Regions from separate parts of the Pseudomonas sp. PS02290 genome, predicted to be linked through region 1. Evidence: predicted binding sites of a transcription regulator. Region 1 holds the regulator's gene; each other region holds the start of a gene.
What was found. The regulator sigma-54, encoded in region 1, starts transcription at its own class of promoters, with help from an activator protein. The targets are predictions, from matches to a motif close to ANTGGCATNNANNTTGCTNT.

Region 1 (10,775 bases):
CGCTGCATGGCGTCAGCGAACTGATCGCGGAACAGCTTGCCGATGTTGATGCCGTTGATGATCACGTTACGCACTTTCCACTCACCGCCGATTTTGACGAGGGTGTAGGAAACAGGGTAGACCGCGCCGTTGTTGCCCTTGACCGACATGTCGACGGACGTGCGATCGGCCGCTTCCTGCTTGGCCGGGGAAACGGTGATGCCCTGGTTGTTGTACTCGAGCAGCGCGTTGCCATAGAACTGGATCAGGCTGCGCTTGAAGTTTTCCTGGAAGCGCTGCATCTGCGCCGGGGTGGCGTTGCGCGAATACTTCACGGTCATGATGCTTTTGGAGATGCCGTCAGCGTCGATAACCGGGCCAACGATGCCGTTAAGTGCATCGTAGAAGGCTTGCGGATTGGACTTGTAGGTTTCCTTGTTGGCGGACAGGTCAGCCAGCAATTGCTTGGTGGTGCGATCAACCAGATCGTGAGCGGAATCGGACGCGGCTGCGTTAGCAAACAAAGGCAGGGCGGCCAGTAGCACCAGAAGGCCACGGCGCAGAATCGAGATCATGAAAAAACTCCTCATTTGGCGTCTTTGCCCACTGAATTGAGCAGGAATTTACCGATCAGGTCTTCGAGTACCAACGAGGACTGGGTGTCATGGATGACGCCGCCGTCTTTCAACAGTTGGTCATCGCCACCGACACTGATGCCGATGTATTTTTCACCCAGCAGGCCTGCGGTCAGAATGGAAGCGGTGGAATCCGAAGGCAGGTTGTTGACCCGCTTGTTCACTTCCATCGTCACACGCCCCGTGAAGGTATCGTGATCCAGATCGATTGCAGTGACCTTGCCAATGTTCACACCGGCCATGGTCACTTTCGCTCTGACAGTCAAACCGGCGATATTGTCGAAATTTGCGTAAAGTTTATAAGTGTCGGTGTTGGCGCTGGCGCTCAGACCGCTGACGCGCAGGGCGAGCAGGAGCAAAGCCAGGATCCCGGCCAGCAGAAACAGGCCTACACCGGTTTCGAGGGTGCGGTTTTGCATCAGAAGTCTCCAAACATCAAGGCGGTCATAATAAAGTCCAGGCCCAGTACGGCCAATGAGGCGTAGACCACGGTCTTGGTCGTGGCGCGACTGATCCCTTCGGACGTGGGCTCGCAGTCATAGCCCTGGAACACGGCAATCCAGGTGACGACAAAAGCGAACACGACGCTCTTGATGACACCGTTGAGTACATCATCGGAAAACGAAACGCTGTTCTGCATGTTGGCCCAGAAGGAGCCTTCATAGACGCCCAGCCAGTCGACCGCCACCCACGAACCACCCCAGATGCCGACCACGCTGAAAATCAGCGCCAGCACTGGCAGCGAGATGAAGCCTGCCCACAGACGCGGTGCAACGATGTACTTGAGCGGGTCAACACCAATCATTTCGAGACTGGACAGCTGCTCGGTGGATTTCATGTTGCCGATTTCAGCGGTAAGCGCAGAGCCTGCACGACCGGCGAACAATAGAGCAGTGACCACCGGACCGAGTTCACGCAGCAACGTCAGGGCAACCATCTGCCCCACAGCCTGCTCGGAGCCGTACTTGGCGAGAATGCTGAAACCTTGCAGCGCCAGCACCATGCCGATGAACACCCCGGACACGACGATGATGGCCAGAGACATGACGCCCACCGAGTGCAACTGACGAACCAGCAGCTGAAAACCGCCGCCGATGCCGCCGCGCCCAAGCAACGCATGAACCAGAAAAATCCCTGAACGACCCAGCACTGCAACCATATCGATCGTCGAACGCCCCATCAGGCGTACGCGATCCATTAAAGACTTTCTGCGCATCAGCGCTTCCCCAAAAGATCGTCGCGATAATCCGGCGCCGGATAATGGAAAGGCACCGGCCCGTCGGGATCGCCCGTCATGAACTGACGTATACGAGGGTTATCCGACTCCATCAGTTCCTGCGGCGTGCCCTGCCCCAGCACCTGACCGTCACCGACGACATATAAATAGTCGGCGATGCTGGCGGTCTCGGCGAGGTCGTGGGACACCACGATACTGGTGATACCCAGCGCATCATTGAGCAGCCGGATGAGCCGAACCAGTACGCCCATGGCGATAGGGTCCTGCCCCACGAAGGGTTCGTCATACATGAGGATCTGGGGATCCAGCGCGATGGCGCGCGCCAGCGCAACACGGCGCTTCATGCCACCTGAGAGTTCGTCGGGCATCAGATCGACTGCGCCACGAAGTCCGACCGCCTGCAGTTTCAGCAGGACGATGTCGCGGATCATGTCTTCAGGCAGCTTGGTGTGAACCCGCAGCGGGAACGCCACGTTTTCGAAAACGTCGAGATCGGTGAACAGCGCGCCGCTCTGAAAGAGCACGCCCATCTGCTTGCGCGCATCGAAAAGATCGCTGCGCGAGAGTCTCGGCAAATTCTGGCCATTGACCCAGACTTCACCTGCGCTCGGACGCAGTTGTGCTCCCATCAATCGCAGCAGAGTGGTTTTGCCACTGCCCGACGGCCCCATGATGCCGGTGACTTTGCCCCGGGGGATGCGGATGTCCACATTATTGAAGATGCTGCGCGCACCGCGCTTGAAGGAAACGCCCTTCAGCTCGACCGCGTAGGCGTTATCGGCACTCATCTAAACTCCTTGCGATGCAACCTGTCTCTCAGATGCCGCGTTCTTGACGAACGACACACTTTTGGAGGGGCCGAACAAGCGGCGGACTATACCACCGCTGTCGCACGCCGCCCAAGCTCCAACGTGTCGAGTCGCAAACAAAGAAGGGTATTAAGGACGGTGTGGAATTTTCGTACCCACCGCCAGCCTTTATCACGCTGTTGCTGAAGGACGTCTCCGTTCATTAAACAAACAGCAACGATGAAGCGTGAGGCTTTTGAACATTGCCGCTATAATCCCCGGCCTTTCACCATGCGACCCCTTCCGATATGTCCAATGCGCGCAACCTGATTGAATCGGCACAGAGCACCATCCGCCTTGAAATAGAAGCCGTGGAAGGTTTGCTTGCGCATATAGATGCCGATTTCGTCAACGCGTGCGACATGATTCTGGGCAGTCAGGGCCGCGTGGTCGTGGTAGGCATGGGCAAGTCGGGGCATATCGGCAAGAAGATCGCCGCTACGCTGGCCAGCACCGGCACCCCGTCCTTTTTCGTGCACCCCGCCGAGGCCAGCCACGGCGACATGGGCATGATCACCAGCGCCGATATTATTCTGGCCCTGTCCAATTCGGGCACCACGGCCGAAATCGTCACGTTGCTGCCGCTGATCAAGCGGCTGGGCATCAAGATGATCAGCCTCACTGGCAACCCGGAATCAACACTGGCCAAGGCCGCTGACGTCAACCTCAATGCGCGGGTCGAAAAAGAAGCCTGCCCGTTGAATCTGGCGCCCACCTCCTCCACCACCGCGGCGCTGGTCATGGGCGACGCCCTGGCCGTTGCGCTGCTGGACGCCAGAGGCTTCACCGCCGAAGACTTCGCGTTTTCCCATCCGGGCGGTGCGCTGGGTCGTCGGCTGCTGCTGAAGGTCGAGCATGTCATGCACACTGGCGCCAACCTGCCGCAGGTTGCGCGCGGCACGCCGCTTCGCGATTCGCTGATGGAAATGACCCGCAAGGGGCTTGGCATGACCGCCATCCTCGAGAGCGACGGCCGGCTTGCCGGTATCTTCACGGACGGCGACCTGCGTCGCACCCTGGATCGCCCGATCGACATACGCCAGGCGACCATCGATGAAGTCATGACCGTCCACGGCAAGACCGTGCGCCCGGAAATGCTCGCGGCCGAAGCCTTGAAAATCATGGAAGACAACAAGATCGGCGCACTCATCGTGGTCGACGAGAACGATCGCCCGGTTGGCGCGTTCAATCTTCAAGACCTGCTCCGCGCAGGAGTCATGTAAATGAGCGCCGATATGAATGACCTGATGCAACGCGGCAAGAACATCAAACTGGCGATCTTCGACGTCGATGGCGTACTCACCGACGGACGCCTGTATTTCCTCGAAGACGGCAGTGAATTCAAGACCTTCAACACCCTCGACGGCCAGGGCATCAAGATGCTCATCAACTCGGGTGTGACGACTGCCATCATCAGCGGACGCAAGACCCCCGTGGTTGAGCGGCGCGCGAAGAACCTCGGCATCGCGCACCTTTATCAGGGCCGCGAAGACAAACTCGTGGTCCTCGACGAGCTTTTGCAGCAACTGAATCTAAGCTACGAGCAGGTCGCGTATCTGGGCGACGATTTGCCTGATCTGCCGGTCATTCGCCGGGTGGGCCTGGGCATGGCTGTTGCCAATGCCGCCAGCTTTGTCCGCGAGCATGCCGACGGCATTACCCAGGCACGTGGCGGCGAAGGCGCTGCCCGCGAATTCTGCGAGTTGATCCTGAAGGCTCAGGGCAACCTCGAAGCGGCTCACGCCGCCTACCTATAGAAGTGCATTTATGCTGAGCAAAAAGTTTCGAACGTTTCTGCTGTTCGGTGTGCTGGCACTGCTGCTGGCAGCGGTCGGCTACTGGAACATCAGTCCGGAAAGCTTTCTCGATCAACCCAAGGCTGCCGTCGATGAAAGCGCTGTCGATTACTACGCGACCAACGCCCACAGTATTCAGTACCTGCCCGACGGGACCATGCAGTACGACATGACCGCGGACAAGGTCGAGCACTTGAAAGCCACCGACGTCACCCTGATGACCACGCCGGTGCTGCAGATGTATCGAGGTTCTACCTTCCCGTGGCACGTACAGAGCGTTCGCGCCGAAGTGTCGCCGGGGGGCGATCACGTCGAGCTGATCGACTCGGTGCGCATCAACCGCACCGACGAAAAAGACCGCACCACCATCATCACCAGCAGCCGCATGACTGTATTCCCGCAGAAGCAATATGCGGAGACTGCCCAACCCGTTAGAATCGACGGCCTTGGCGGTGTAACGACCGGCACGGGTATGAAAGCGTATCTGAAAGAAAGCAGGATGAACCTGCTATCCAACGTAAGAGGACAGTATGAGGCTCGTTAAAACCCTTCCTTTTTTGCTCGGCCTGGGCGCAGCACTGGGAAGCGCGAGCGCCTGGTCTCTGCCGACGGATCGCGATCAACCCATCCACATCCAGTCGGATGACGCGCAGCTGGACGACAAGCAAGGCATCGCCACCTACAAAGGCAATGTCATCATCACCCAGGGCACGATGAAGATCACCGGCAACACCGTGACCATCACCCGTACACCGCAAGGCGACGTGGACGTGTTCACGTCCGTGGGCAACCTGGCCTACTACGAGCAGAAGCCATCGGTGGACAAGCCGATCGTTCAGGCCTGGGGCGTCACTATTCAGTACTTCGCGGCCCAGAACCGCATCGTGCTGATCGACAAGGCCAAAGTGGTCAACGACGGCAACACGTCCGAAGGCGAGAAAATCGTCTATGACACCGTCAAGCAGGTCGTGAACGCCGGTCGTGCCAATGGCACCAAGGTCACCGCACCACGCCCTCGTATCGACATGGTCATCCAGCCGAAAAAGAAAACCGACCAGCAGAAGGCCCAGTAATGGCGACGCTGAAAGCCCAGCACCTGGCCAAGGCCTATAAAAGCCGCCAGGTCGTACGTGACGTCAGCCTGTCCATCGAGAGCGGCCAGATCGTCGGCCTGCTTGGCCCCAACGGCGCCGGCAAGACCACCTGTTTCTACATGATCGTCGGCCTGGTTCAAGCGGATCAGGGTCGCGTCCTGATCGACGACCAGGACGTCAGCCATCAGCCGATGCACGGCCGTGCACGCGCCGGTATTGGCTACCTGCCACAAGAAGCGTCGATCTTCCGCAAGCTCTCCGTCTCGGACAACATCATGGCGATCCTGGAGACCCGCAAGGAGCTCGATCGCGCTGCCCGCCGCAAGGAGCTGGAAAGCCTGCTGCAGGAATTCCACATCACCCACATTCGCGACAACCTGGGCATGAGCCTGTCGGGCGGTGAACGTCGCCGTGTGGAAATCGCACGCGCCCTCGCCACTTCGCCGAAATTCATTCTCCTCGACGAACCCTTCGCCGGTGTTGACCCTATTTCCGTGGGCGACATCAAGCAGATCATTCACCACCTCAAGGCCAAAGGGATCGGCGTGCTGATCACCGACCACAACGTGCGTGAGACGCTGGATATCTGCGAAACCGCTTACATCGTCAACGATGGACAGCTGATTGCCGAAGGCGACGCCGAATCCATCCTGGCCAACCAGTTGGTCAAGGAAGTGTATCTGGGTCACGAGTTCCGCCTGTAACCGCAGTGATGACATGAGGTTGTGCGGCTCCCGCAATGTGCGCCATCGCCAACCTCGTTTTTTAATTGTCATCACACTCTAGGCAAACCCTCCAGCTTCAGGCATATAATTTGCTTAAGTTGGCGCCCTCGGCGCCCTGCTAGTAAATGGCGCGCAGTGCGCCGGCGAATAAGGTGTTAAGCCCTGCCATGAAACCTTCGCTAGTCTTGAGAATGGGCCAGCAGCTGACGATGACACCTCAGCTGCAACAGGCAATCCGATTGCTTCAGTTGTCGACGCTGGATCTCCAACAGGAGATTCAGGAGGCGCTGGAGTCGAACCCGATGCTGGAACGGCAGGAGGAAGGCGACGATTTCGACAACGCCGACCCCTTGGCGGATAACGTAGAGCAAAAGCCCAACGCTGATGTTCAGGGACCCACCTACCAGGAATCGGCGCCTACCGTCGACAATCTGGAGGACGGCGACTGGAACGAGCGCATTCCCAACGAGCTGCCCGTCGACACCGCGTGGGAAGACGTCTATCAGACCAGTGCCAGCAGCCTGCCCAGCAACGACGATGACGAGTGGGATTTCACCACCCGCACCTCCGTTGGCGAGAGCCTGCAAAGCCACCTGCTGTGGCAACTCAACCTGGCGCCAATGTCGGACACCGATCGCCTGATCGCCGTGACGCTGATCGACTGCATCAACAATCAGGGCTACCTCGACGAAACACTCGAAGAAATGCTCGACGCCTTCGACCCTGAGCTCGATATCGAGCTGGACGAAATCGAAGCCGTTCTGCACCGCATTCAGCAGTTCGAGCCTGCCGGCATCGGCGCTCGCAACCTGAGTGAATGCCTGCTGCTGCAGCTTCGCCAGCTGCCCGCCAAAACCAAGTGGCTGGCGGAAGCGCAGAAGCTGGTCAGTGACTACATCGATCTGCTCGGCAGCCGCGACTACGCGCAACTGATGCGCCGCATGAAGCTCAAGGAAGACGACCTGCGTCAGGTCATCGAACTGGTCCAGAGCCTCAATCCGCGCCCCGGCTCGCAGATCGAGTCCAGCGAAGCCGAATACGTCGTGCCTGACGTCATCGTGCGCAAGGACAACGAGCGCTGGCTGGTGGAGCTGAACCAGGAATCCGTGCCGCGCCTGCGGGTCAATCCGCAGTACGCAGGTTTTGTGCGTCGCGCCGATACCAGTGCCGACAACACGTTCATGCGCAATCAGCTGCAGGAAGCTCGCTGGTTCATCAAGAGCCTGCAGAGCCGCAACGAGACGCTGATGAAGGTGGCCACGCAAATCGTCGAACACCAGCGAGGCTTCCTTGAGTACGGTGACGAAGCCATGAAGCCCCTCGTTCTGCATGACATCGCGGAAGCGGTCGGCATGCACGAATCGACGATCTCCCGGGTGACCACGCAGAAGTTCATGCACACCCCGCGCGGGATCTACGAACTCAAATATTTCTTTTCCAGCCACGTCAGCACCTCCGAAGGCGGCGAATGCTCGTCCACGGCGATTCGCGCGATCATCAAAAAACTGGTCGCTGCGGAAAATCAGAAAAAGCCGTTGAGTGACAGCAAGATCGCTGGTTTACTGGAAGCACAAGGCATTCAAGTGGCCCGTCGCACAGTCGCCAAGTACCGCGAATCCCTTGGGATCTCGCCGTCCAGCGAACGCAAGCGACTGATGTAAAGGTCACACGTCAAAGCGTTCCAGTGGCAGGCATTACGCCTGCCTCTTAATGCACTGGCAACGAAGGAGAAGCTGTATGCAAGTCAACATCAGTGGACACCAGCTGGAAGTGACTGAACCTCTGCGTACCTACATCGGCGAGAAACTCGCCCGATTGGAACGCCACTTTGACAAGATCACGAATGTGCAGGTCACCATGGAGGTCGAGAAGCTCAAGCAGAAAATCGAAGCCACCTTGCACGTTCCTGGCGCTGAAGTGGTTGCCAACGCCGAACACGACGACATGTACGCAGCCATTGACCTGCTTGCCGACAAGCTTGACCGCCAACTCAAAAAACATAAGGAAAAACAGCAAAGTCTGCTGCAAGGCGCGACTGCTCGCTGACACTCCCCACCCATGATCCGACTTGAAAATATCCTGACCCCTGGCCGTTCACTCGTGAACGTGCCAGGCGGCAGCAAAAAAGCCGTACTCCAGAACATCGCCAAAATGATCGGCACGCAAGTGCCTGATCTGGATGAGCAGGTCGTGTTTGACAGCCTCATTGCCCGTGAAAAGCTCGGCTCCACCGGATTCGGTAATGGCATTGCCATTCCCCACTGCCGCCTGAAGGGCTGCTCAACGCCTGTCAGCGCCGTACTGCATCTGGAAAAACCCATCGATTTCGACGCCATCGACGGCGCACCGGTTGACCTGCTGTTTGTGTTGCTGGTCCCGGAAGCGGCCACCGATGCTCACCTTGAATTGCTGCGCCAGATCGCCAGCATGCTCGACCGTGATGATGTGCGTAAGCGCCTGCGCGGTGCCAAAACCGACGAAGAGCTCTACAGCGTCGTGCTCGACGTCCAGAACGGTCACTGATCATGCGGATGATCATCGTCAGCGGCCGCTCCGGCTCCGGCAAGAGCACGGCCCTCGATGTCCTTGAAGACAGCGGTTTCTACTGCGTCGACAATCTGCCCGCCGGCCTGCTTCCAGAGCTGGCGGAGCGCGCGCTGATCAACACCGAACTGGCTGAGCCCCTGCTGGCGGTCTCGATCGACGCGCGCAATCTGCCCAGTCACCTGACGCGATTCCCGCGCATGCTCGCCGAAGTTCGGGCCCGGCACATCCAGTGCGACGTGCTGTTTCTCGACGCCGATGAAGCCACCCTGCTAAAGCGCTTTTCAGAGACCCGCCGTCGTCACCCGCTGAGCACGGCAACCCGCTCGCTGGCCGAAGCGATTCGTGACGAAAAAACCCTGCTCGGTCCGATCATCGACCTGGCTGATCTGACGGTCGACACCACGCACCTGAATCTCTACCAGCTGCGCGACATTCTCAAACTGCGCCTGCTGAACAAACCCGAGCCGGGCACTGCCTTCCTCATCGAATCCTTCGGCTTCAAGCGCGGCATGCCCGTGGACGCCGATCTGGTGTTCGACGTGCGCTGCCTGCCGAACCCGTACTGGAAGCCCGAGCTGCGCGAGCAGTCCGGCCTCGACAAGCCGGTTGCCGATTACCTCGCGGCTCAACCGGACGTCGAAGAAATGTTCCAGGACATCTTTTCGTACCTCAATAAGTGGTTGCCGCGCTTCGCCGCCAGCAACCGCGCCTACGTCACTATTGCCATTGGCTGCACCGGCGGGCACCACCGCTCCGTCTACCTGACCGAACGTCTGGGTCAGGTGCTGCAGCAATCGCTCAAGAATGTTCAGGTCCGCCACCGCGACCTAAGCTGAAAGGACCTCCATCGCGATGCCCGCTCTAGAAATCACCATCATCAACAAGCTGGGTCTGCACGCCCGGGCCGCCGCCAAATTCGTGGGCGTCGCCGGCAAGTACCCTTGCCAGATCAGGGTAGGTCGCACGCCGGAGACCATGGTCGACGGCAAAAGCATCATGGCCGTCATGATGCTCGCGGCCGGCAAGGGCACCCTGATTCACTTGGCCACCGAAGGTGAAGAAGCCGATGCCGCGCTGGCAGGACTGGTCGAACTGATCAATAACAAGTTCGACGAAGGCGAATAAGCCTTACCGCTGCCCGACGCGTCCATTACCGTCAGAGATGAGCGATGCCACTGACAGCCATGCCTCCATTAGCGCGAGGGGTCAGATCAAGGTCCGAGAAGATGCTGATGCTGGGGAGCACCCTGGCGGTGGCAGCCATCTTAGCCATCGTGACTTCGTTGCTGTTTCGGGAGCTGGGCACGGCCAACGAAGCCGCCGTGCGCTCCGCAAACAACGTGGTGCAGTTGATCGACGCAGATGTGCAGCGTAACGCCGAGCTGTACGACACCTCACTTCAGGGCCTGATCACTGCATGGCGACGACCCGACGTGATGACGATCTCGCCGGAGTTACGGCAACTGGTGCTCTTCGACCGGGCCACGGCGGCGCCCTTTAAGGGCGATGTGGTGCTGCTGGATGAAACCGGGCGCATCGTCGCCGACTCCACCTCGCTGACGCCTCGGCTGGACAACTTTTCCGACCGGCCGGGCTTTCAGAAACACCGGGACAGCGGTTCGCTGGCGCTGGTGGTCGACGGGCCCTTCCTGTCACGCTGGGGCTTCAACGACCTGTGCATCAGTTTCAGTCGCCGCCTCCCCTCCGACAACGGCCAGTTCGTCGGCATTGCCAGTGCATCAATGCGCCTGTCGTACTTCGATCAACTGTTTCGCACCCTGGACATCGGCCCCACGAGCACCGTCAACCTGCTCAGCGCGGATGGCGTGATGCTGGCCCGGCAACCCGATGACAACAACCGGACCTTCATCGGCCAGAACTTCAGCATGCGGCCCAACTTCAAACGCATTCTCA
Region 2 (10,775 bases), on a different contig from region 1:
AATTCGCCCTTTATATCCGGCGTTGCACTGGTCGCAGCCAGCAGGCGAGTAAAGTTTGAAGGTTCCAATCCTTGATTCTGGAAACCCCTCTGCAATGAGCGTCTCTCGAGGGACGTCTATCTCTTTCTTGCAGTGAGGGCACAACTTGCGCGCCAAGCGCTGGGCAATGATCAGATTGATAGCGGTCGCGATATTGAATGCCGCGACGCCCATATGATGAAGGCGAGTCAGGGTTTCAGCTGCGCTGTTGGTGTGAAGCGTTGACAGAACCATGTGCCCTGTCTGCGAAGCTTTGATCGCTATCTCGGCGGTCTCAAGGTCGCGGATCTCACCCACCATAATTACGTCAGGGTCTTGACGGAGAAATGCGCGCAAAGCTTGAGAGAAATCCATACCCTGCCGCGGATTGACGTTGACTTGGTTGATGCCTTCCAGGTTGATCTCGACAGGGTCTTCCGCAGTGGAGATGTTGATGTCTACCGTATTCAGTATGTTCAGGCCGGTATACAGCGAAACGGTTTTACCTGAGCCTGTCGGGCCTGTGACCAAAATCATGCCTTGTGGCTGACGTAAAGCAGCCATGTAGAGATCTTTTTGTTCTGGCTCGTAGCCGAGCGAATCGATCCCCATCTGCGCGCTGGTGGGGTCGAGTATTCGCATGACAATCTTTTCTCCCCACAGCGTGGGCAGAGTGTTCACACGAAAATCGATCGCTCGATTTTTTGAGATACGGAGCTTGATCCTGCCATCTTGTGGTTTGCGGCGCTCGGATATGTCGAGCCCGGCCATCACCTTCAAACGAGCTGCAATCCGTCCCGCCAACTGCGTGGGAGGTTTTGCTACCTCGTGAAGAATTCCGTCAGTACGTAACCGCACCCGAAAAGTTTTTTCGTATGGTTCGAAATGTAGGTCGGAAGAGCCGAGGCGAATGGCGTCCATCAACATTTTATTCACGAAACGAACGACTGGTGCGTCTTCTGCATCGACTTCGCCTAGCGTAGTTTCTTTGCTTTCAACGGAGGGCTCAATTTCCAGGCTGAGATCAACGTCGGCCATCTCGCCCAGACCACTGTGGGTGTCGAAGAACTTGTCGATAGCGCGACTAAGCTTGTCGTCCTCAACCAAAATAGCTTCGGTCGTAAGGCCGGTGCTGAACTGGATGTCGGTAATTGCTTGATGATTAGTAGGATCAGATATGCCTACAAATAATTTGTTGCCGCGTTTCCACAGCGGTAGAGCAGAGTGCTGACGTACCAGTTTTTCGCTGACCACCCCCCTCGGTTGGCTCTCTTTATCCAGCATGTTCAGGTCTAGAAACGGCAATCCGAATTGCTCCGAAGCCATTTCTGCTAGAACGAGGCTGTCAACGAGCTTGCTTTGAACCAGATAGCTCACAAGCGATAGCTTGTCGCTGCGCGCATGCTGATAGGCCTGCTGAGCGACTTTTTCGGTGAGAAGCTCGGCCACTACGAGTTGCTTGGCCAAACCGGTGAGGACAACGTCAGTCATAAAACCACCAGGCGCGAACAGTACGTGCGTTATAGCGTAGTCGGGCGACGCTGCCAATTAGCGGCGGGGAGGGTGACAAAAATTGTCAGATTGTGTCTGAGCATGATCTTTCACGCTCTGATTTTGGCAAGCAAAATCGTTAGGAAGGCATGGATAAAAAAAGCCCCGAAATGTCGGGGCTTTTTTTGGTTCAGAGTTATGCCTGAGGGCAGCTCTTCGGAGTGACATCTTTGTCCGCTGCGCCCGAAGTGGCACAAGTCCATGCGCCAGGAGCAGTCCGCGTCCACGTAATTACCGCGCCTTTTGCTTGAGGCGGCGCGTTCACGACTGTACAAGTCAACGTACCGGCGCCCGTGCTAAGGTCGGTCAGTCCCATCGTGCAGTTGGAGGTCGAAGTAGCAGTAACACCGCCCAGTGCGAGTGTGGATACTGCAACACCATCATTGATCTTGGTCTCAACGACTGTCTTCGCCGACGAAACCTCGGCCAAAGCTGCAGATAGCTTGGCTTTCGCCTGATAGCTGCTGTAGGCGGGGATGGCGATAGCGGCCAGAATACCGATGATCGCTACGACGATCATAAGCTCGATCAGTGTGAAACCTTTTTGGAGTGACTTCATATCTACGCCCTTTTGATGTAACGGAAATTTGGCAACGGGTATCCTCCAGCAAGCTTGATGCCAAGTGCGATGCGCGGCCCAAATCCCTTTTTACATCTTGGCAACTAGGAGCGGGCACGCTACATTTTCTCCATTGCCGGAATAGCTCAGTCGGTAGAGCAGCGCACTCGTAACGCGAAGGTCGTAGGTTCGATTCCTATTTTCGGCACCGTTTTCACGTCTCCGCCGTCGAGGGGATGATTTCGGGTAAATTCACCCGGATTTTGAAATAACCGCAATATTTCTTTAAAGTCACGCTGGACGACCCGACTAGCCATTCGCCTTTCTCACACACGGCATTGAGTCGCGCATAATATGGTTTGGTCGCTACATCGTCACTTGCCTGTAACCAAGGTTTCAGCGTTTAAGTATCAGGTCGAATCATTGAGGTAAAGCTGTGTCACTCCAAAAGCCTGTCGAATACAAGGTATCCCCTGCCTATCTTTTTCGGTGTGCAGCGGTAGGGATATCGTTGTTCTGGTTGGTAGGGGTGTGGGTGTTGCCCGAGCGTCACCTTGTCTTGGAAAGCTTTAGAGGCTATATCGCGGTAGGGTTCGTGTTAACCCTGTTCGGTGCGTATGTTCATGAGAGCGGTCACGGCGTTGTCAGGGGCATTGGGAAAGGTCTACTCGGAAGCGGTTTCGGCGCTATAGGGGCTTTTTTCGCGATGTGCTTTTACTTGGTTATGTCGTTTACGTTCTACAAATGACATTTGTGCTGGTCGAACGTTAGGGGTGTAGGAAGGGCAGGCAGCGACTTGGAAAGAGTGCCTTGAGGGCATGGTCGTCTTCGTTCTCGCAGGTGTAGCCCCGTACAACGCTTGGTCTAAGAAATATGAAGTCTCTGGTAACGTATCTATAAAGGGAAACAACATGAGGTCGCCAAAGAAGACTTTGATACTCATATCGATTTTCACTGAGTCGATTCCAAAGCAATCAGCGTGACATATATCACGGCTCTGGCATGGGCTAGATTGTTTGTGAAATTCTCTCGCCTATTCTTGCGCCCTGACGATATTCGCTAGTCTTTAATGTGGCAAATCTTTAGTTTTGACACTTCTCTTATTTTCGTATGAGTGGCTTGAGATGTTTGCAAACCAGAATGCTGACGATCAACACCTGCCAGCCAGTATCGGCTTGTTTCGGTGTCCGTGAGTAGATACAGATGGATTTTCACGCGCTGTCGCTATGGGGTGGTAAAACGTCAGCGAAGGCCGCATTGCTGTCCAAGCAACGCGGCCAGCGCCAATCAACAAATCCCAGGCGGAATCCCGTCTTTATTGAAATCCTTCAACCGCTCCTTCTCCTCTTCAGTCGAGTGAGCCGGAACGTCCTCTTCAGGTTCGACAGGTTGCTTTTCGTCAGCCATCGTCATTTCCTCATTCGTCTAATCAACAATCCGATCTCAAGACCTCGAGCTCCTAACAAGCAGAGCCCGAGCACCCGTCGCAGTTCAACCTTTAAGACGTTGCCACCCTCTTAGAGGCTCAAGCGCATCGACAAATCCACAGCCTTCACATCTTTAGTCAGCGTCCCAATGGAAATGTAATCAACGCCAGTCTCAGCAATGGTGCGCAAAGTCGCGTCAGTCACCCCACCGCTGGCCTCTAGCTTGGCGCGACCCGCCGTGAGGCGCACAGCCTCACGCATGTCGTCCAGGCTCAGTTCATCAAGCATGATGATGTCAGCGCCACCGTCGAGGGCTTGTTTGAGTTCGTCGAGGCTTTCCACTTCGATTTCCACCGGCTTGCCTGGCGCAATCTTATGCGCGGCGGTGATGGCTTCCGCTATACCGCCACACGCGGCGATGTGGTTTTCCTTGATCAGGAAGGCGTCGAACAAGCCGATGCGGTGGTTATGACAGCCGCCGCAGGTGACGGCATATTTCTGCGCCATTCTCAGGCCCGGTAGGGTCTTGCGGGTGTCGAGCAGTTTGACCTGAGGGTCGGCGACCATGTCAGCGTAGTGCTGCGCGCGGGTGGCAACGCCTGACAGCAGCTGCAGAAAGTTGAGCGCGCTGCGTTCGCCCGTCAGCAAGGAGCGGGCGGGACCTTCCAGGTGAAACAGCGCTTGATTGGGCTGCACGCGATCGCCGTCGACGATCTGCCAATGCACGGCGACGCGCGGATCAAGCTGACGGAAAACAGCATCGACCCACGCCGTGCCTGCAATCACGGCAGCGTCCCGGGAAATGACAGTGGCTTTGGCCAGTCGCTCCGCCGGAATCAGCTGCGCGGTGATGTCGCCACTGCCCACATCCTCCAGCAACGCACGGCGCACGTTGGCTTCGATTTCGGCAGTGAGGGCGTCAAGACGTAGGTTTGGCATATCAGGCTCCACGGACTAAGTGCGCCGAGTATATGGCAGACGCGTGTACCAACCTACGTACGCCAGGTGTCCACTCGAATGCATAACCTGCACTTTGTCGGTTTTTTCCTCGCTTATGCGACAGATTGTGATTTTGATGGTCTACCGCTGCACATGTCCCTTCGCCGCCTTCTATTATTCCAATTAAGGCGAAGAGTCCGCTGGCGAGCGGCCCTGATTTACCTGATACTTTCGCCTTGTATTTGACGTCATAGCGTTGACGTTAGCCTGCAACATCCCAAGGGATAAAATTTTGAGATCCGTCCGAATGGAGTCGAGTCTTCCTTCGCTGCGGGGTGTAGCTGTTGTTAAAGCAGTTGTGTCGACGGTGTGAAGGAGTCCTTGATGCAGAACGACGGTAACAAAGTGGTGCCCTTGAAGGCAGGTGCGGATCATCCCGGTTCTTCGCCTGTCGCTCGGCTGCCCGTCGTTCTGCTTCAAGTTCGTGACCGGGCCGCCCAGCAACTGAAGGAAAGCCTGCAGACGCTGTTCGACAATGCCGACGACACGCTCTTCGAAATGGCCGACCGTGCTCACAACAACGCTGAGCAGAACATTTTTTTTGAAGCCATGCGCGACTTGCGTCTGAAGCGCAAAAGCATCGAGCGTAATTTCCTCGACAAGTTCTTTGAAGCATTCCTGCGCCTGGGCCAATACGAAGTGGCCGAGCCTCCGATGCCCGAGCCCGTTTCCTACGACAAGCTCGCGCTGGTCCATAACGATGATCTCGAACGCACCGTTGCGGTTGACGCAATGGTGGTCAAGGTCATGAGTCGCGACGGTATCGCCCTCGGTCAATTGACCACACGTTTGAACGTACTCATCCCCCAGCCGTTGACCGACGAGACCAATCCGTTGGGCCCGACGCTGCTGTGCGACTATTTCCTGCAAGCCGGGCGCAGTCTGGGCGTTGAAATCAAAGTGAAGCTGATCATTCTGAAGCTGTTTGAGAAGTACGCCTTGAGCAACGCCGATCAGCTTTATGAGGAAGCCAACCAGTTGTTAATTTCCGCAGGTGTATTGCCGGAATTGAAGGCATTGCCGTCCCGCCGCTCGACTGATCGTATTGCCAGCGTGCCGCTTTCGAGCGAAGCCGTGCGTGCCGACAACGCCGCCATCCTGCAGGCGACCGAAAGCCTCGATAAAAGCGTGCAGGACGTGTTTTCCGCGCTGCAGGAGTTACTGGTGCACGTGCGTGGTCATCTGACGCCGCGCCCTGATTCGGTGACCGATGCGCGCCCAATTTCCAGCCAGGACTTGCTGCGTCTACTGTCCCACTTGCAACAGTACGTCCCGAAAGTTGAGGAGAGCGACGATTTCGATCTGCGCGCTCAGCTTGAGCAGTTGATCAGCCGGGTCAGCGCGAGAAGCGGCAAGTTTCGCGTCGTCGGCACAATGGATGAGGACGTTATCAACCTCATCTCGATGCTGTTTGAGTTCATCCTCGACGACCGCAACCTGCCGAGTTCGCTGCGTGCGTTGATCGGTCGTTTGCAGATTCCGATGCTCAAGGTTGCGGTCATCGACAAGAGTTTCTTCAGCCGTGGCAGCCACCCTGCGCGTCGGCTGCTGAACGAAATCGCCTCTGCAGCGCTTGGCTGGGGTGGTCGCGATGACACCCAGCGCGACTCGCTCTACGCCCGCATCGATCAGATCGTCCAGCGCCTGCTCCACGATTTTGTCGATGACCCGGCGATCTTCACCGAACTGCTGGTGGATTTCCTGGCCTTTACCAGTGACGAACGTCGTCGCAGCGAACTCCTTGAGCAGCGCACCCGCGACGCCGAACAAGGCCGCGCATTGGCCGAGTTGGCCCGTCAGCGCGTGCAGCAGGCGTTGAACGATCGCCTGCTCGGCAAGACCCTGCCGCAGGTGGTTGTTCGCCTGTTGCAGGAGGCCTGGAGCAAGGTCCTGTTGCTGACGTGCCTGAAGCACGGTGATCAGTCGAGCGAGTGGGCTTCAGGCCTTCAGGCCATGGACGATCTGATCTGGAGCGTCGAGCCCCATGATGAGCCGGAAGCGCGACAGCGTTTGCTCGAGCTGGTGCCGGGGCTGCTGAAGTCCCTGCGCGACGGCTTGAGCAGCGCCGCATTTGATCCGTTTGCCACCAGCGAATTCTTCAGTCAGCTCGAAGTGTTGCACGTGCAGGCGTTCAGCCATGTAGCGCGGACGCCAAAAGGTCATGCGGAAGGTGATCAGCCCCAGTCCGCTACCGGCCCCACGATGATGGCGGTGGTGGAGGAGATCGTGCTGGTTGGGCCGGGCGAGCAAATTCAGAACGAACCGTCGACGCAGCTGCCTGCTGACGACGAAGGTTTGTTGCAGGTCGAAAAGCTTCGTCTGGGCAGTTGGGTAGAGATCCAGGAAGACGAATCCCACAAGCTGCGTTGCAAGCTGGCGGCGATCGTCGAGCCGAGCGGGCGCTACGTGTTCGTCAATCGCACCGGCATGAAGGTCCTTGAGAAAACCCGTATGGGCCTTGCGGTGGAATTCCGTCGCGGCACGATTCGTGTTCTCGACGACGCACTGCTGTTCGACCGCGCGCTGGAGTCGGTACTGGGTAATCTGCGCAAGCTCAAGGGCTAAGCGCCAGATCGGTCCTACGACTTCTGCCTGCGAATCTGCGTGACCTCCAAGCTGATTCGCCATCCACATCCTTTCCAGTCGCGGGCATACTGCGCGCTGTCGTTTCACGCCCTAAGGACTTCCCATGCATCTGGACCCTGCCACCGGCTGGTGCCACGGCGCGCAGCATTGCCCTTCACCCAATTTCAATGCCCGGCCGGAAAACGAAATCTCATTGCTGGTCATCCACAACATCAGTCTGCCGCCCGCGCAGTTCAAGACCGGCAAGGTCCAGGCATTCTTCCAGAACCGGCTGGACGTCACAGAACACCCCTACTTTGAAGGCATCGCCGAGCTGCGGGTCTCTGCGCATTTCCTGATTGAGCGCGACGGCGAGGTGACGCAGTTCGTGTCGTGTCTGGATCGTGCCTGGCATGCGGGTGTGTCGGTGTTTGAGGGGCGCGAGACGTGCAATGATTTTTCCATTGGCATCGAGCTTGAAGGCACTGATGATCAATCCTTCACCGACGTGCAATATGAGGCGTTGATCGAGCTGACCCGCCAATTGCAGACGGCTTGGCCGGCGATTACGACGCAACGCATATGCGGTCACAGCGACATCGCGCCGGGGCGCAAGACCGATCCGGGTCCGTGTTTTGACTGGGCGCGGTTTCATGCCGCCCTGGACGTTTGAAGTGAGGAACAGCTAATGAGTTTTCTGGTTTTGCTGCTGGCGGTCTGGGTCGAGAAGTTCTCGGCCCTGCGCCAGCGTATTCAGCGCGACGGGCCATGGCTCAATCAATTGAGCCGGCTGGAATCCCACCCACGCTCGGCCAAACGGCCGTGGTGGATTTTGATGGTGACGGTTGTGCTGCCTTTGGTGGTCCTCGCCCTGGTATTGGTGATTGTCGGCTCGGTGGCCTATGGCTGGCTCGCGTTGCCGATCCATTTGCTGGTGCTGATTTACAGCCTGGGCCGTGGCGACGTGAAAGCCACACTCGGCTCATTTCGGGACGCCTGCCGTCGGGGCGATCAGGAAGCAGCGGTGCTGGTTGCCGAACGTGATCTGGGTGTCCAGGCCGAGAATGAAGAGCAGCTATTGGGTGGCGCTCAGACGTATTTGCTGTGGCAGATCTACCAAGGCTTCTTCGCAGTGATTTTCTGGTATTTCGTGCTCGGCCCGGTTGCCGCGTTGGCGTACCGCCTGCTGGCCCTTGCTTCGGAACACGGCAAAACCCCGGCGCTGGTCGAACGTGCGACTCAGGCAAGGCACGCATTCGACTGGGTGCCGGTGCGCTTGCTGGCCGCCAGCTTTGCGCTAGTGGGGAATTTCGTCGCGGTCAGCCGCGTTATGTTGAGCGAACTGCTCAACTGGAACATCAGCGCCTCGCGCCTCATCAGCAAAGTCGGCTGCGTCGCCGGCGAGGTTCCCGCGCCAGTGGTGGGCGTCGAGGGCGTCAACAGCCTGGATGTATTGTGGGAATTGCTCATCCGCTCGGCTATCGTCTGGTACGTCGGCTTCGCGCTGATCACGCTGTTTGTTTAAAGCCGTGCCAGATTCTCCGTTTACTCGGCAGCTGCTTAGTCGCACAGCCAACGCCGCTTAGGTGGGATTGAGCAAGCTTGCTCCCATGGTTCGATTGGCCTCCTAATTAGCGTCTGCAAAGTGAGGCCATTCAATCCCTGATCATGAAAAATGATCTTCATGGTCTAGATGCTATTCGTCATCCGATTGATATAGATCAATGCCCCTGTTATTTCTGACGCTATCCTCTTTTGCCTCCGGTCAGACGCCGCCATCCCTCAGAACTAACAGTTCTTTCCAACGTTATCCAACCTTCCAAAACCATAACTAGCTCAAGCAAAGATGGCTTGTCGCCAGCAACTAGCGGCCGGCTGTTTCTTGATTAACAAGAATCCTTTGCTATAGCTAAACCCTCTCACTTCTTCCAAATAGGGCAACGGAATGTCAGTCGCTAAGAAAATGAGCGTGGGTCAGCTCACGATGTTGACTGCGGTCAACATGCTGGGATCCGGCATTGTGTTGTTGCCCACCAAACTCGCCGAGGTCGGCGGCATTTCCATCCTTTCCTGGCTGATCACGGCCACCGGCTCGCTGGCTCTGGCCTACGCTTTCGCGCAGTGCGGCATGCTCAGTCGCAAGACCGGCGGCATGGGCGGTTACGCGGAATATACGTTCGGTAAATCGGGTAACTACATCACCAACTACACCTACGGTTTGTCGTTGTTGATTGCCAACGTGGCGATCAGTATCACCGCAGTTGGATATATTCAAACGCTTTTCGATATCAAGTTGGGTTCGCTTGAAGTCGGTCTCGCCACCATCGCGCTGTTATGGATTACCACGTTCGCCAACTTCGGCGGTGCGAGTATTACCGGCAAGATTGGCGCGGTGACCGTATGGGGCGTTATTGCGCCCGTCGTGCTGGTTTCGACCATTGGCTGGTTCTGGTTTGACAGCAGCACCTATGCGGCAGGATGGAACCCCCACGACAAGACCTGGTACGAGGCCGCGGGCGCTTCGGTGGCGATTACCTTGTGGGCGTTCCTCGGTCTGGAGTCGGCGTGCGCCAACGGCGATGCAGTGGAAAACCCCGAGAAGAACGTGCCCATCGCAGTGCTCGGCGGGACCCTCGGCGCAGCGGTGATCTACATCGTGTCGACCAACGTCATCGCCGGCATCGTCGACAACGCGGAACTGGTTTCTTCAACCGCGCCGTTCGGGCTGGTGTTCGCCAAGATGTTTAACCCCATGGTCGGCGACATCATCATGGGGCTCATGGTCCTCGCGTGCATCGGCTCGCTCTTGGGCTGGCAGTTCACGGTGGCGCAGGTGTTCAAAAGCTCGGCGGACACCGGATACTTCCTGCCGATCTTCGCCAAAGCCAACAAGTACGGAGTGCCGATCATCAGCATGTTGATCCTGCTGGCGATCCAGACAGCCCTGGCGCTGTTGACCATCAGCCCCGACCTGGCCAAGCAATTCGACACCCTGGTCAATCTTGCAGTGGTCACCAATCTGGTGCCGTACATCCTGTCGATGGCGACGCTGATGACCCTGCAAAAGGTCTCCAACGTGCCGCCGCAAAAAGCCCTCATCACCAACATCGTGGCCGGCATCGCGACCGCGTACAGCTATCTGGCGCTGTACAGCTCCGGCGCCGAAGCGTTGATGCTTGGCGGGGTGGCGACCATCGTCGGCTACACCCTGTTCGGTTACGTCAACACCCGCCTGATCCGGCTCGAAGCGCTGAACAACAGCGTACCCACCCAGACCGTCGCGGCGCAGCACATCGTCGGCGAGCCGATCCCCGTCAATAACCTGAAGATGGCCAACCTGGAGACTCGACCATGAGCGACAACAGACACTTGCTCGGCATGCTGGCGCTGCTGGTCAGCAGCCAGCCCGACAAACGCAGCGTGTTCGGCCGGGCCCTGATCCAGTTGATCAGCGACGTGGAAGACCGCGCCATCAGCGTGCTGACCTCCGAAAGCCTTAGCGATGCGAAGTCGATCCTCAGCTCCGATCCGGCGATCCAGTGTGTGTTGCTCAGTTGGGAAATGGACAGCAGCGACGACCACAAGGAATGCATCGATCTGCTCACCACCTTGCGTGAGCGCAACACCCGTGTGCCGGTGTTTCTGATCAGCGATCG
Region 3 (10,775 bases), on a different contig from region 1:
CTTCATTGTTCTGCTGCAGCGAACAATGCAGTGGCCGTCGCTTTCCTTCAGCGCTGGAGCGTAGCGTTCGTCCACTCTCTTGAACCCCCTCGCCGCAGAGAAATCCGAGTAATCTCGCAGGTTCGTTTTGTGACTGACTTCCATACAAGAAAGAGAGGACTGGATGACTTACATCGCTGCCGAAAACCGTTATGAACGCATTCCCTATCGTCGCGTAGGCCGCAGTGGCCTGGTGCTGCCAGCGCTCTCCATGGGTTTGTGGCACAACTTTGGTGACAGCACGCCGATCGACACCCAGCGTGCGATGCTGCGCACGGCCTTCGATCTGGGTATTAACCACTTCGACCTCGCCAATAACTATGGCCCGCCCTACGGCAGTGCCGAAATCAACTTCGGTCGCCTGCTCAAGGAAGACTTCAAGCAATACCGCGACGAACTGATTATCTCCAGCAAAGCCGGCTGGGACATGTGGCCAGGGCCTTACGGTCAGGGCGGCGGATCGCGCAAATACGTGCTCGCCAGCCTCGATCAGAGCCTGCAGCGCATGGGCCTGGACTACGTCGATATTTTCTATTCCCACCGCTTCGACCCTGATACCCCGCTGGAAGAAACCGCGAGCGCACTGGCCACCGCTGTGCAGCAGGGCAAAGCGCTGTATATCGGGATTTCGTCGTATTCGGGCGCCAAAACCCGAGAAATCGCAGGCCTGCTGAAAGAGTGGAAAGTGCCGCTGCTGATTCATCAGCCGGCCTATAACCTGCTCAATCGCTGGGTGGAAAAAGACCTGCTGGACACCACCGAAGAACTCGGCTCGGGCGTCATTGCATTCACCGCGCTGGCCCAGGGGCTGCTGTCGGATAAATACCTGAACGGCATTCCAAAAGACGCACGGGTCAACCGTCCCGGTGGCGGCTCGTTACAGGCGGGGCATTTGTCGGAGCAGAACATCGAGCACGTGCGCGCGCTGAACGAGATCGCCAAGCGTCGCGGTCAGAGCCTGGCGCAGATGGCACTGGCCTGGACACTGCGCGATCCGCGCGTCACGTCCGCACTGATCGGTGCAAGCCGTCCGGAGCAGATCATCGAGAACGTCGGCGCCCTCGACAATCTTGAGTTCAGTCAGGAAGAACTGGCCGAGATCGACCGGTTTGCGGTGGAAGGCGGAATTAATCTGTGGGAGAAGCCATCTTCGGCTGAGTAAACCCGCAGCCATCGTGGGCGCTCTTGCCCGCGATGGCGTCCTGCCTGCGGCGAATCCGTCTTTCAACTGACGCCATCGCAGGCAGGCGCTGCTGCCTATCGCAGGGGTTAGCCCTCGTCACCCTCGTCGTCATCCCCGCCATCGATCTTCATGCCCAACTCCTTGATCTTGCGGGTCAAGGTATTGCGGCCCCAGCCCAGCAGCACGGCGGCGTCGCGACGACGGCCGGCGGTGTGCTTGAGCGCGGTCTCGATCATGATGCGTTCGAACGTCGGCACGGCACTGTCCAGCAGGCTGGACTGACCACGGGCCAGAGCCTGATCGGCCCATTGGCGCAGCGCTTGTTCCCAGTTGGTCACCGGAGCAGCGTCCTGGGGCAGGCTCAGCAATTCGGGCGGCAGATCGCTGACATGCACTTCGCGGCCCGACGCCATCACCGTGATCCAGCGACAGGTGTTTTCCAGCTGACGGACGTTGCCCGGCCACGGCAGGTGCTTGAGGTATTCCTCGGTTTCCGCCTTCAGCAGCTTGGGCTCAACCGCCAGTTCCTGCGCAGCGCGGCTGAGGAAGTGGCGTGCCAGCGTCGGAATGTCTTCGCGACGGTCGGACATGCGCGGGATGTGAATGCGGATCACGTTCAGGCGGTGGAACAAGTCTTCGCGGAACTTGCCGGCCTGGACCAGGGTTTCCAGATTCTGGTGGGTCGCCGCAATGATGCGCACGTCGACTTTGACCGGCACGTGGCCGCCAACGCGGTAGAACTCGCCGTCAGCCAAGACACGCAGCAACCGGGTTTGGGTATCGGCCGGCATGTCGCCGATTTCATCGAGAAACAGGGTGCCACCGTCGGCTTGCTCGAAACGCCCACGACGCAGGTTCGCCGCGCCGGTGAACGCGCCTTTTTCGTGGCCGAACAGCTCGGACTCCATCAAGTCTTTCGGAATCGCTGCCATGTTCAGCGCAATGAACGGCGAAGCCGAGCGTGGGCTGTGGCGGTGCAGGGCGTGGGCAACCAGCTCTTTACCGGTCCCGGACTCGCCGTTGATCAGCACGGTGATGTTGGAGTGGCTCAAGCGGCCGATGGCGCGAAACACCTCCTGCATCGCCGGCGCTTCGCCGATGATTTCCGGGGTGCGGGTCAAGGTTGGCGGAACGGCCAGGCCCTGCTGCTCCTGAGCGTGCTGATTGGCGCGTTTGACCAGCGAAACGGCTTCGTCAACGTCGAACGGCTTTGGCAGGTACTCGAACGCACCGCCCTGATAGGACGCCACGGCGCTGTCGAGGTCCGAGTGAGCGGTCATGATGATGACCGGCAGGCGTGGATGCTGTTCGCGAATGCGCGCCAGCAAGTCCAGGCCGCTGGCGCCGGGCATGCGGATGTCGGAAATGATCACGTCCGGTTGCTGACGGGCCAGGCGGCTCATCACGCCATCGGCGCTGTCGAAACTCTGCGTGGTCATGCCCTCTTGCTGCAGGGCTTTCTCCAGTACCCAGCGGATGGAACGGTCGTCATCGACGATCCAGACAGTTTCACTACGGCTCATGTCGACGCTGCTCCTTGTTCCAGCGGCAGGAAGATCGAGAATGTTGTATGGCCAGGGTGGCTATCACACTCGATCAGCCCCTGGTGCTGACTGATGATGTTCTGGGTAATGGCAAGGCCCAGCCCGGTGCCATCCGGGCGGCCGCTGACCATGGGGTAAAAAATGGTTTCTTGCAGCTCCGGCGGAATGCCGGGGCCGTTGTCGATGATTTCGATCTTGCTGACCAGACGATGGCGCACATGGCCGATGGTGAACTGGCGCATGGCGCGGGTGCGCAGGCTGATGCGGCCCAGACGCAGCTCGTTCTGGCTGCTGATGGCCTGCATGGCGTTGCGCACGATATTGAGCACGGCCTGAATCATCTGCTCGCGGTCAATCAGCACATCGGGAATGCTCGGGTCGTAGTCGCGCACGATGGTGATGCATCCCTGGCTTTCGGCTTCGACCAGGCTGCACACGCGCTCGAGCACTTCATGCACGTTGGTCATCGCCAGCATCGGCAGCTTGTTCGAGCCCAGCATGCGGTCGACCAGATTACGCAGGCGGTCGGCTTCTTCGATGATGACGTTGGTGTAGTCCTTGAGGCTCTCCTCCGGCAGCTCGCGTGCCAGCAACTGCGCGGCGCCGCGAATCCCGCCAAGGGGGTTCTTGATTTCATGGGCCAGGCCACGCACCAGCATTTTGGTGGTCTCCTGCTTGGACAACTGAGCCTCTTCCTTGGTGATCCGCAGCAAGCGATCACGGGGGTGGACTTCCAGCAGCAGCATGGTCTCGGCCTGGGAAAGAATCGGGGTGACGGCGTAATCGACCGTCAACGTCTGGCCGGTGAGGGCGGTCAGCATCGCTTCACGTTTCGTGAACGGGTGCGCCTGTTCCACCGCCTGACGAAGCGAACTGAGCGCTTCGGCAGATTCAGTGAACAGCTCGCTGATGAATTGGCCGTGGCTACGTTGACCACTGATGGCCAGCAGCATTTCAGCGGCAGGATTCATGTACTCGAGGCGCAGGTCCGAGTTGAGCAGAATCGTGGCAGTGGTCAGGTTGTCGAGTAACAACCGATGCAACGCATCGCTGATAGTCATGAATCCCGGTGACCTCTTTTGGCTCTATGCACTCGGGCTGGGCCGTGAGTGCAGGCTCTGATTGGTCTTTGCCAGCGTATGGAACCGCTAGAACGTGTGGTGTGCTCGCGCATTCATTACAAAATGCAAAAACCAAACCAAGGCTCCGAAAAGAAGCGCGGATTGAGTAATTACGAACGTTTTTTGGACGGCAGGCCCGGCGACAGTGCATGGATTTCTGAACGCTGAACCAAAATGGGCTTTTTACGCGAAAGCTCGTTCAGGTTGTGCACCAGAATAGAGCATAGGCGGTCGGGCAGGGTTTAGCGGAAGAACGAAAAGAAACTCGATTCTTCTTCCGGCTTGTCCTTGATAGGGCATTCGGGGCGCACACCGTAATCATCGTTTTTACAGGGCTGTGCGAGCCGCTTCTGGGCCAGAGAGATGCGGATGAGGTGAAAGGGTTGATTGGGGGTTCGCTCCAGCACTCGCCCGTACTGATCAATGATCTCTACGGACAGCTGGTGAGTGCCACGGTCGATGTTCGTCAGCGGGAAAACCGGGCTGCGCGTCGGCTCGCCGTAGGGTTTGCTGTCAAGCAGTAACCTGTACAAGTGATCCGGCTGCAACTCGGGATCATTGCTGACGGTGACATTCAGATTGCCTTCAATGTCGCGGATCGTGCTGTCGGGTTCCGGCGCCAGAATCCGCAGCAACTGATAATGGAAGATGGGTCTCGCCGCTGGCTTCGGTGTGGATGCCCGACTGGGCGCCTTCGTGGGCTGATCGACCCGGTTGGTCGGCGCTATGTCGACCTTCTTCGCATTGCGGTGAGGCTGATCGGTGAAGACCCGATTGCCGTCTGCATCGACGTAGGTATACACCTCCGCCAAAACGGCCTGGCTCACGCTGAACAGCAGGCACAGAGCGACGGCCAACTGGTAGACGTATTTAAGGCCGGCCGACATGGACTCGCTGCACTGTCAGATTGACCGTCTCGCTTTGCTGGATCGAACGCTGATTTTCCAGCACCTGAACGGAAAAGCTGTGTTCGCCCCGATCAAGCTCCATGACCTGCAGCCGAGGAATATTCGTGGGCTGGCCATAGGGTGCGCCGTCCACCACCAACTGCAACAAATGCCCAGGCTGCAAACGGGGCTCTATGGCCACGCCAACAGTGAACGAGCCGTTATTGGCACGAAGCGCTTCGTCCTGGGGCAGGTCTTTCAGCGCAAGCACCTGATAGGCGGCGGCGCTTTGCTGGTCCCGGTTTTGGTTTTGGTTTTGGTTCTGCGTGGCGGGCAGTGGCGGCGGCGGTGCGGGGACGACGGTCTCTACACTGTTGAGTGGCGGCAGCTCGACGGTTTCGGCTTTGGTCCCGTTCGGCGGCTGGTTGCTGTACGCCGTATTGCCGGAGGCATCGGTGTATTTGTAGATCTGCGCGGCAGCGGGCAGCGCAAATACCAGCAACAGAAGGGCAAGACATTGACGCATGAACACTCCAGTGCAGCGATCAGGACAACCAACAATGGTGCCGCGCTAAATCCATGACGCGGCATGGATCAGCATAGAGGAATACTGATCGACGGTGTCATTCGAGAAGCGGACCTGCGCACCCGCTCACGGGCTTGGTGTGGTCCGGCAGAGGTCGCCTCCCGCCCGTTGCAGCGCGGTCTCAATGACGGGATCACTTGCCTGTCGCTGGATTTCCGACTGCACCCAGCCAGCGCATTTGGCATCGCTGCGGTAAGGCTGAAACGCCGAGTAACTTTGCATCAACACCGGCAGCAGCGTATCCAGCCGACCCCGGATGCCATCGGTCAGGTTGACGTCTGGCTTCTCCGGGGAGTGGCCGGTTTCGCGCCACTGCTCGATACGCGCGTATTGCACCATCTTGTTGGCTTCCATCTGGGCGGTCATGAAATCGCGTACGTCGTCGGCGCCCAGCTTGAATTCACTCGCCCGTGATTCGGCGTTCTGAATCACCTGGCGCTCGCGCTCACTGTCCTGAACCGGCTTGCCGCTGTGCCATTTGCTGCGCGCCACGTCATTGGCGATTTCCAAGCGTTGCTCCATGGCTGCGATGAGCGGTTGAAGCTGTGCGGGAGGCTGCTGAGTGTTCGCTGCATAAAGGCCTGGCGCAAACACGGCCAGGGCGAAGAGGGTGATCTGAATCAGCTTGGGCATAAGGGGATGTTCTCGCATGAGTAATCTGGCTCGCGATCGTCGAGGCACGTATTCGGAGAAGTCGGAGTGCTGACTATATTGCCTCAACAGGTGGTCTCAACTGCGTTACATATGTATGTACGTAACGCGGCGAAAGACGAGCACAAAAAAGGCCTCCCGAAGGAGGCCTCTTGTTCACGCGGCTCTCGCCGGCGCGACTGGATCAGCAGCTGTAGTACAGCTCGTATTCCAGTGGGTGTACAAACGTGCGCACTTTGATTTCTTCTTCGGATTTCAACGCGATGTAAGCGTCGATGAAGTCGTCGCTGAATACGCCGCCTTTGGTCAGGAACGCACGACCTTTGTCCAGCTCTTCCAGGGCTTCCTTCAGGCTGCCGCAAACTTGCGGGATCTCTTTCGCCTCTTCAGGCGGCAGGTCGTACAGGTTTTTGTCAGCCGCATCGCCAGGGTGGATCTTGTTCTGGATGCCGTCCAGGCCAGCCATCAACAGGGCAGCGAAGGCCAGGTACGGGTTGGCTGCCGGGTCCGGGAAACGTGCTTCGATACGACGGCCCTTAGGGCTGTTGACGTAAGGAATACGGATCGATGCCGAACGGTTACGCGCCGAGTAGGCCAGCATGACCGGTGCTTCGAAGCCTGGAACCAGACGCTTGTACGAGTTGGTTGCCGGGTTGGTGAAGCCGTTCAAGGCCTTGCCGTGCTTGATGATGCCGCCGATGAAGTACAGAGCGGTGTCGGACAGGCCGGCATAACCTTCGCCTGCGAAGGTGTTCTTGCCATCTTTGGAGATGGACATGTGAACGTGCATACCCGAACCGTTATCGCCGTACAGAGGCTTTGGCATGAAGGTAGCGGTGCGGCCGTAAGCGTCGGCAACGTTGTGCACGACGTATTTCAGGGTCTGAACTTCGTCAGCCTTTTTAACCAGCGTGTTGAATTTCACGCCGATTTCGTTCTGGCCTGCGGTTGCCACTTCGTGGTGGTGAACTTCGACGACCTGGCCCATTTCTTCCAGAGCGTTGCACATTGCGGTGCGGATTTCGTGGTCGTGGTCGAACGGTGGAACTGGGAAGTAGCCGCCTTTGATGCCTGGACGGTGGCCCTTGTTACCGCCTTCGATGTCGGCGTCGGACATCCACGAACCTTGTTCGGAGTAGATTTTGAACATGGAGCCGGAGATGTCGGACTTGAATTTCACTTCGTCGAAGATGAAGAATTCTGGCTCAGGGCCGGCGAATACAGTGTCACCGATACCGGTCGACTTCAGGTATTCCTCGGCGCGGTGAGCAATGGCGCGTGGGTCGCGATCATAACCTTGCATGGTCGAAGGTTCGATGATGTCGCAAACCAGGATCAGGGTAGGCTCTTCGGTGAACGGATCCAGCACGGCGGTTTCGTCGTCCGGCAGCAGGATCATGTCGGAGGCTTCGATACCTTTCCAGCCCGAGATGGAGGACCCGTCGAACATTTTGCCGACTTCGAAGAAGTCGTCTTCCAGCGCATCGCGGGCCGGCATGGTCACGTGGTGCTGAGTGCCTTTGGTGTCCGTGAAGCGCAGATCAATCCACTTAACGTCATGATCTTTGATGAGTTGAACCGACTTCGACATGTTGTCCTCCGGGGTGGATTAGGGCCTGAGTAGTGGTTGGCCCTTCAGTTTGGGTGATGCCGGGCGCGATACTCGACCAAGGCAACCTGCCTCACAAGGGAGCAATTTGCATGCCAGTGCCCTGTGTTGGGTTTTCCGCGGGAATACCTGTCTTTAACCGCGTTAAACGTCGCATATTCGAAAACCTGCGCACCCTTATGGTGCCAAGTAATTGTATACAGGGCCGTTTTGGTGCGCGGACGATTGGCCGTACGATAACTGGTTAAACCTTGAGCAATTTCCGCTATAATCCGCGCCCCCCTTTTTCGACCGGGACCTAGCGCGCTGTTTTCATGAAATTAATCGTCAAAGTCTTCCCAGAAATCACTATCAAAAGCCGGCCTGTGCGCAAGCGCTTCATCAAACAGCTGGCCAAGAACATCCGTACGGTGCTCCGCGATCTGGACCCGGCGTTGGTGGTGGATGGTGTGTGGGACAACCTTGAGGTCGAAACCAGGGTCGAGGATGCCAAAGTCCTGCGCGAGATGACCGAGCGGCTCAGCTGCATGCCCGGCATCACGCACTTTCTGCAGGTTGACCAGTATCCGCTGGGCGACATGGAAGACATCTACGAGAAGTGCAAGCTGCACTTCGGCGACGCGCTCCCCGGCAAGATTTTCGGGGTGCGCTGCAAGCGTGCGGGCCATCATGACTTCAGCTCCATGGACGTCGAGAAGTACGTCGGCAGCAAGCTGCGTCGTGAATGCAACGCCGCCGGCATTTCGCTGAAAGCCCCGGAAGTCGAGGTCAGAATCGAGATTCGGGACCAGCGCCTGTTCGTGATCCACAGCCAGCACAACGGCATCGGCGGTTATCCGCTGGGTTCGCTTGAACAGACCCTGATCCTGATGTCCGGTGGCTTTGACTCAACCGTGGCCGCGTACCAGATCATGCGTCGCGGCCTGATGAGCCATTTCTGCTTCTTCAATCTGGGCGGACGTGCTCACGAGCTGGGCGTGATGGAAGTCGCGCACTTCATCTGGAAGAAGTACGGCAGCTCTCAGCGGGTGCTGTTCGTGAGCGTACCGTTCGAGGAAGTTCTGGGAGAAATTCTCGGAAAAGTCGATAACAGTCATATGGGCGTAGTATTGAAGCGTATGATGTTGCGCGCTGCGACCAACATTGCCGACCGGCTGGAAATCGACGCGCTGGTGACCGGCGAGGCGATTTCCCAGGTGTCCAGCCAGACGCTGCCCAACCTGTCGGTCATCGATTGCGTGACGGAGAAGCTGGTCCTGCGACCGCTGATCGCCAGTCACAAGCAGGACATCATCGACCTGGCCGATCAGATCGGCACCGGCGATTTTGCCCGGCACATGCCCGAATACTGCGGTGTGATTTCGGTGAATCCGAAGACCGCCGCCAAGCGCAATCGGGTCGAGCACGAAGAAAAATCGTTCGACATGGCCGTGCTCGAACGTGCGCTGGAAAACGCTCGTCTGGTACCGATCGATCGCGTGATCGAGGAATTGGGCCAGGACGTTCAGATTGAAGAAGTCAGTCAGGCGCTGGCGGGGCAAGTGGTCATCGACATCCGTCACCCGGATGAAGCAGAAGACCGCCCGCTTGCGCTGACTGGCGTCGAAGTACAAACGCTGCCGTTCTTTGCATTGAACAGCCGTTTCAAGGAACTGGATGACACGCGCCAGTACCTGCTCTATTGCGACAAAGGCGTCATGAGTCGCCTGCATGCTCATCATCTGCTCAGTGAGGGGCATGCCAATGTGCGCGTTTATCGACCGAGCTAAGTGCCCGGGGCTGTTTGCCTGTGGCTTGCGTCACCGGCCCCCCGACACCAGTCGTCAGCCGTAACGGCTTTCGCCGGCTCCACCGTTCATAGCTGCCTACAATCAGACAGCTGACCGAATCCTCTGATCGAGATACACAAGTGATCGAAAATCTACGCAACATCGCCATCATTGCTCACGTTGACCACGGTAAAACTACCCTCGTCGACAAGCTTCTGCGCCAGTCCGGCACCCTTGAGCGCAACGAGCTCAACGACGAACGCGTGATGGACTCCAACGACCAGGAAAAAGAGCGCGGTATTACCATTCTCGCGAAGAACACCGCGATCAACTGGAATGGCTACCACATCAACATCGTTGACACCCCGGGCCACGCCGACTTCGGTGGTGAAGTAGAGCGCGTGATGTCGATGGTTGACTCCGTTCTGCTGCTGGTCGACGCTCAAGACGGCCCTATGCCGCAAACCCGTTTCGTGACCAAGAAGGCTTTCGAAGCCGGCCTGCGTCCGATCGTGTGCATCAACAAGGTTGACCGTCCAGGCGCGCGTCCGGACTGGGTTCTGGACCAGATCTTCGACCTGTTCGACAACCTCGGTGCCACCGAAGAACAGCTGGACTTCAAAGTCGTCTACGCCTCGGCCCTGAACGGCATTGCCGGTCTGGATCACACCGACATGGCTGAAGACATGACCCCGCTGTACCAGTCGATCGTCGACAACGTACCTGCGCCGAAAGTCGACCGTGACGGTCCGTTCCAGATGCAAATCTCGGCACTGGACTACAACAGCTTCCTGGGCGTCATCGGTGTTGGCCGTATCGCTCGTGGCCGCGTCAAGCCGAACACCCCGGTTGTCGCGATCGGTGCTGACGGCAAGCGCCGCAACGGCCGTATCCTGAAACTGATGGGTCACCACGGTCTGCACCGCATCGACGTAGAAGAAGCTGCCGCTGGCGACATCGTCTGCATCAGCGGTATGGACTCGCTGTTCATCTCCGACACTCTGTGCCACCCGGACGCAGTTGAAGCGATGAAGCCGCTGACCGTTGACGAGCCGACCGTTTCGATGACCTTCCAGGTCAACGACTCGCCGTTCTGCGGTAAAGAAGGCAAGTTCGTGACCTCCCGTAACATCAAGGAGCGTCTGGACAAAGAGCTGCTGTACAACGTTGCTCTGCGCGTTGAAGAAGGCGACTCGGCTGACAAGTTCAAGGTCTCGGGCCGTGGTGAGCTGCACTTGTCGGTACTGATCGAAACCATGCGTCGCGAAGGCTTCGAAATGGGTGTCGGTCGTCCTGAAGTGATCATCCGTCAGGTAGACGGTGTGAAGCAGGAACCGTTCGAAAACGTCACCATCGACACCCCTGAAGAATCCCAGGGCAAGGTCA

Region 2: QMX88_RS05380 (pilin) is a predicted target of sigma-54. The motif match lies at 2,174-2,193, and genes of this name have one in related genera.
Region 3: glnA (glutamate--ammonia ligase) is a predicted target of sigma-54. The motif match lies at 7,701-7,720, and genes of this name have one in related genera.

Annotation. Positions count from the first base shown of each region.
Region 1 is NZ_JASCOY010000017.1:67,498-78,272, forward strand. Features, by position in the region: gene QMX88_RS10810 (MlaC/ttg2D family ABC transporter substrate-binding protein) at 1-554, opposite strand, end outside; gene mlaD (outer membrane lipid asymmetry maintenance protein MlaD) at 566-1,033, opposite strand; gene mlaE (lipid asymmetry maintenance ABC transporter permease subunit MlaE) at 1,033-1,830, opposite strand; gene QMX88_RS10825 (ATP-binding cassette domain-containing protein) at 1,830-2,639, opposite strand; gene QMX88_RS10830 (KpsF/GutQ family sugar-phosphate isomerase) at 2,948-3,922, shown strand; gene kdsC (3-deoxy-manno-octulosonate-8-phosphatase KdsC) at 3,923-4,456, shown strand; gene lptC (LPS export ABC transporter periplasmic protein LptC) at 4,467-5,039, shown strand; gene lptA (lipopolysaccharide transport periplasmic protein LptA) at 5,026-5,568, shown strand; gene lptB (LPS export ABC transporter ATP-binding protein) at 5,568-6,293, shown strand; gene QMX88_RS10855 (RNA polymerase factor sigma-54) at 6,482-7,975, shown strand; gene hpf (ribosome hibernation-promoting factor, HPF/YfiA family) at 8,052-8,360, shown strand; gene ptsN (PTS IIA-like nitrogen regulatory protein PtsN) at 8,373-8,837, shown strand; gene rapZ (RNase adapter RapZ) at 8,840-9,697, shown strand; gene QMX88_RS10875 (HPr family phosphocarrier protein) at 9,714-9,986, shown strand; gene QMX88_RS10880 (sensor domain-containing diguanylate cyclase) at 10,031-10,775, shown strand, end outside.
Region 2 is NZ_JASCOY010000006.1:60,435-71,209, reverse strand. Features, by position in the region: gene pilB (type IV-A pilus assembly ATPase PilB) at 1-1,509, opposite strand, end outside; gene QMX88_RS05380 (pilin) at 1,706-2,128, opposite strand; tRNA gene QMX88_RS05375 (tRNA-Thr) at 2,264-2,336, shown strand; gene nadC (carboxylating nicotinate-nucleotide diphosphorylase) at 3,646-4,494, opposite strand; gene QMX88_RS05365 (DUF1631 domain-containing protein) at 4,879-7,119, shown strand; gene ampD (1,6-anhydro-N-acetylmuramyl-L-alanine amidase AmpD) at 7,244-7,792, shown strand; gene ampE (regulatory signaling modulator protein AmpE) at 7,808-8,644, shown strand; gene potE (putrescine-ornithine antiporter) at 9,065-10,474, shown strand; gene QMX88_RS05345 (Orn/Lys/Arg decarboxylase N-terminal domain-containing protein) at 10,471-10,775, shown strand, end outside.
Region 3 is NZ_JASCOY010000122.1:912-11,686, forward strand. Features, by position in the region: gene mgrA (L-glyceraldehyde 3-phosphate reductase) at 164-1,201, shown strand; gene ntrC (nitrogen regulation protein NR(I)) at 1,309-2,745, opposite strand; gene glnL (nitrogen regulation protein NR(II)) at 2,742-3,827, opposite strand; gene QMX88_RS26595 (DUF4124 domain-containing protein) at 4,130-4,774, opposite strand; gene QMX88_RS26600 (DUF4124 domain-containing protein) at 4,758-5,300, opposite strand; gene QMX88_RS26605 (chorismate mutase) at 5,427-5,993, opposite strand; gene glnA (glutamate--ammonia ligase) at 6,196-7,602, opposite strand; gene thiI (tRNA uracil 4-sulfurtransferase ThiI) at 7,935-9,389, shown strand; gene typA (translational GTPase TypA) at 9,530-10,775, shown strand, end outside.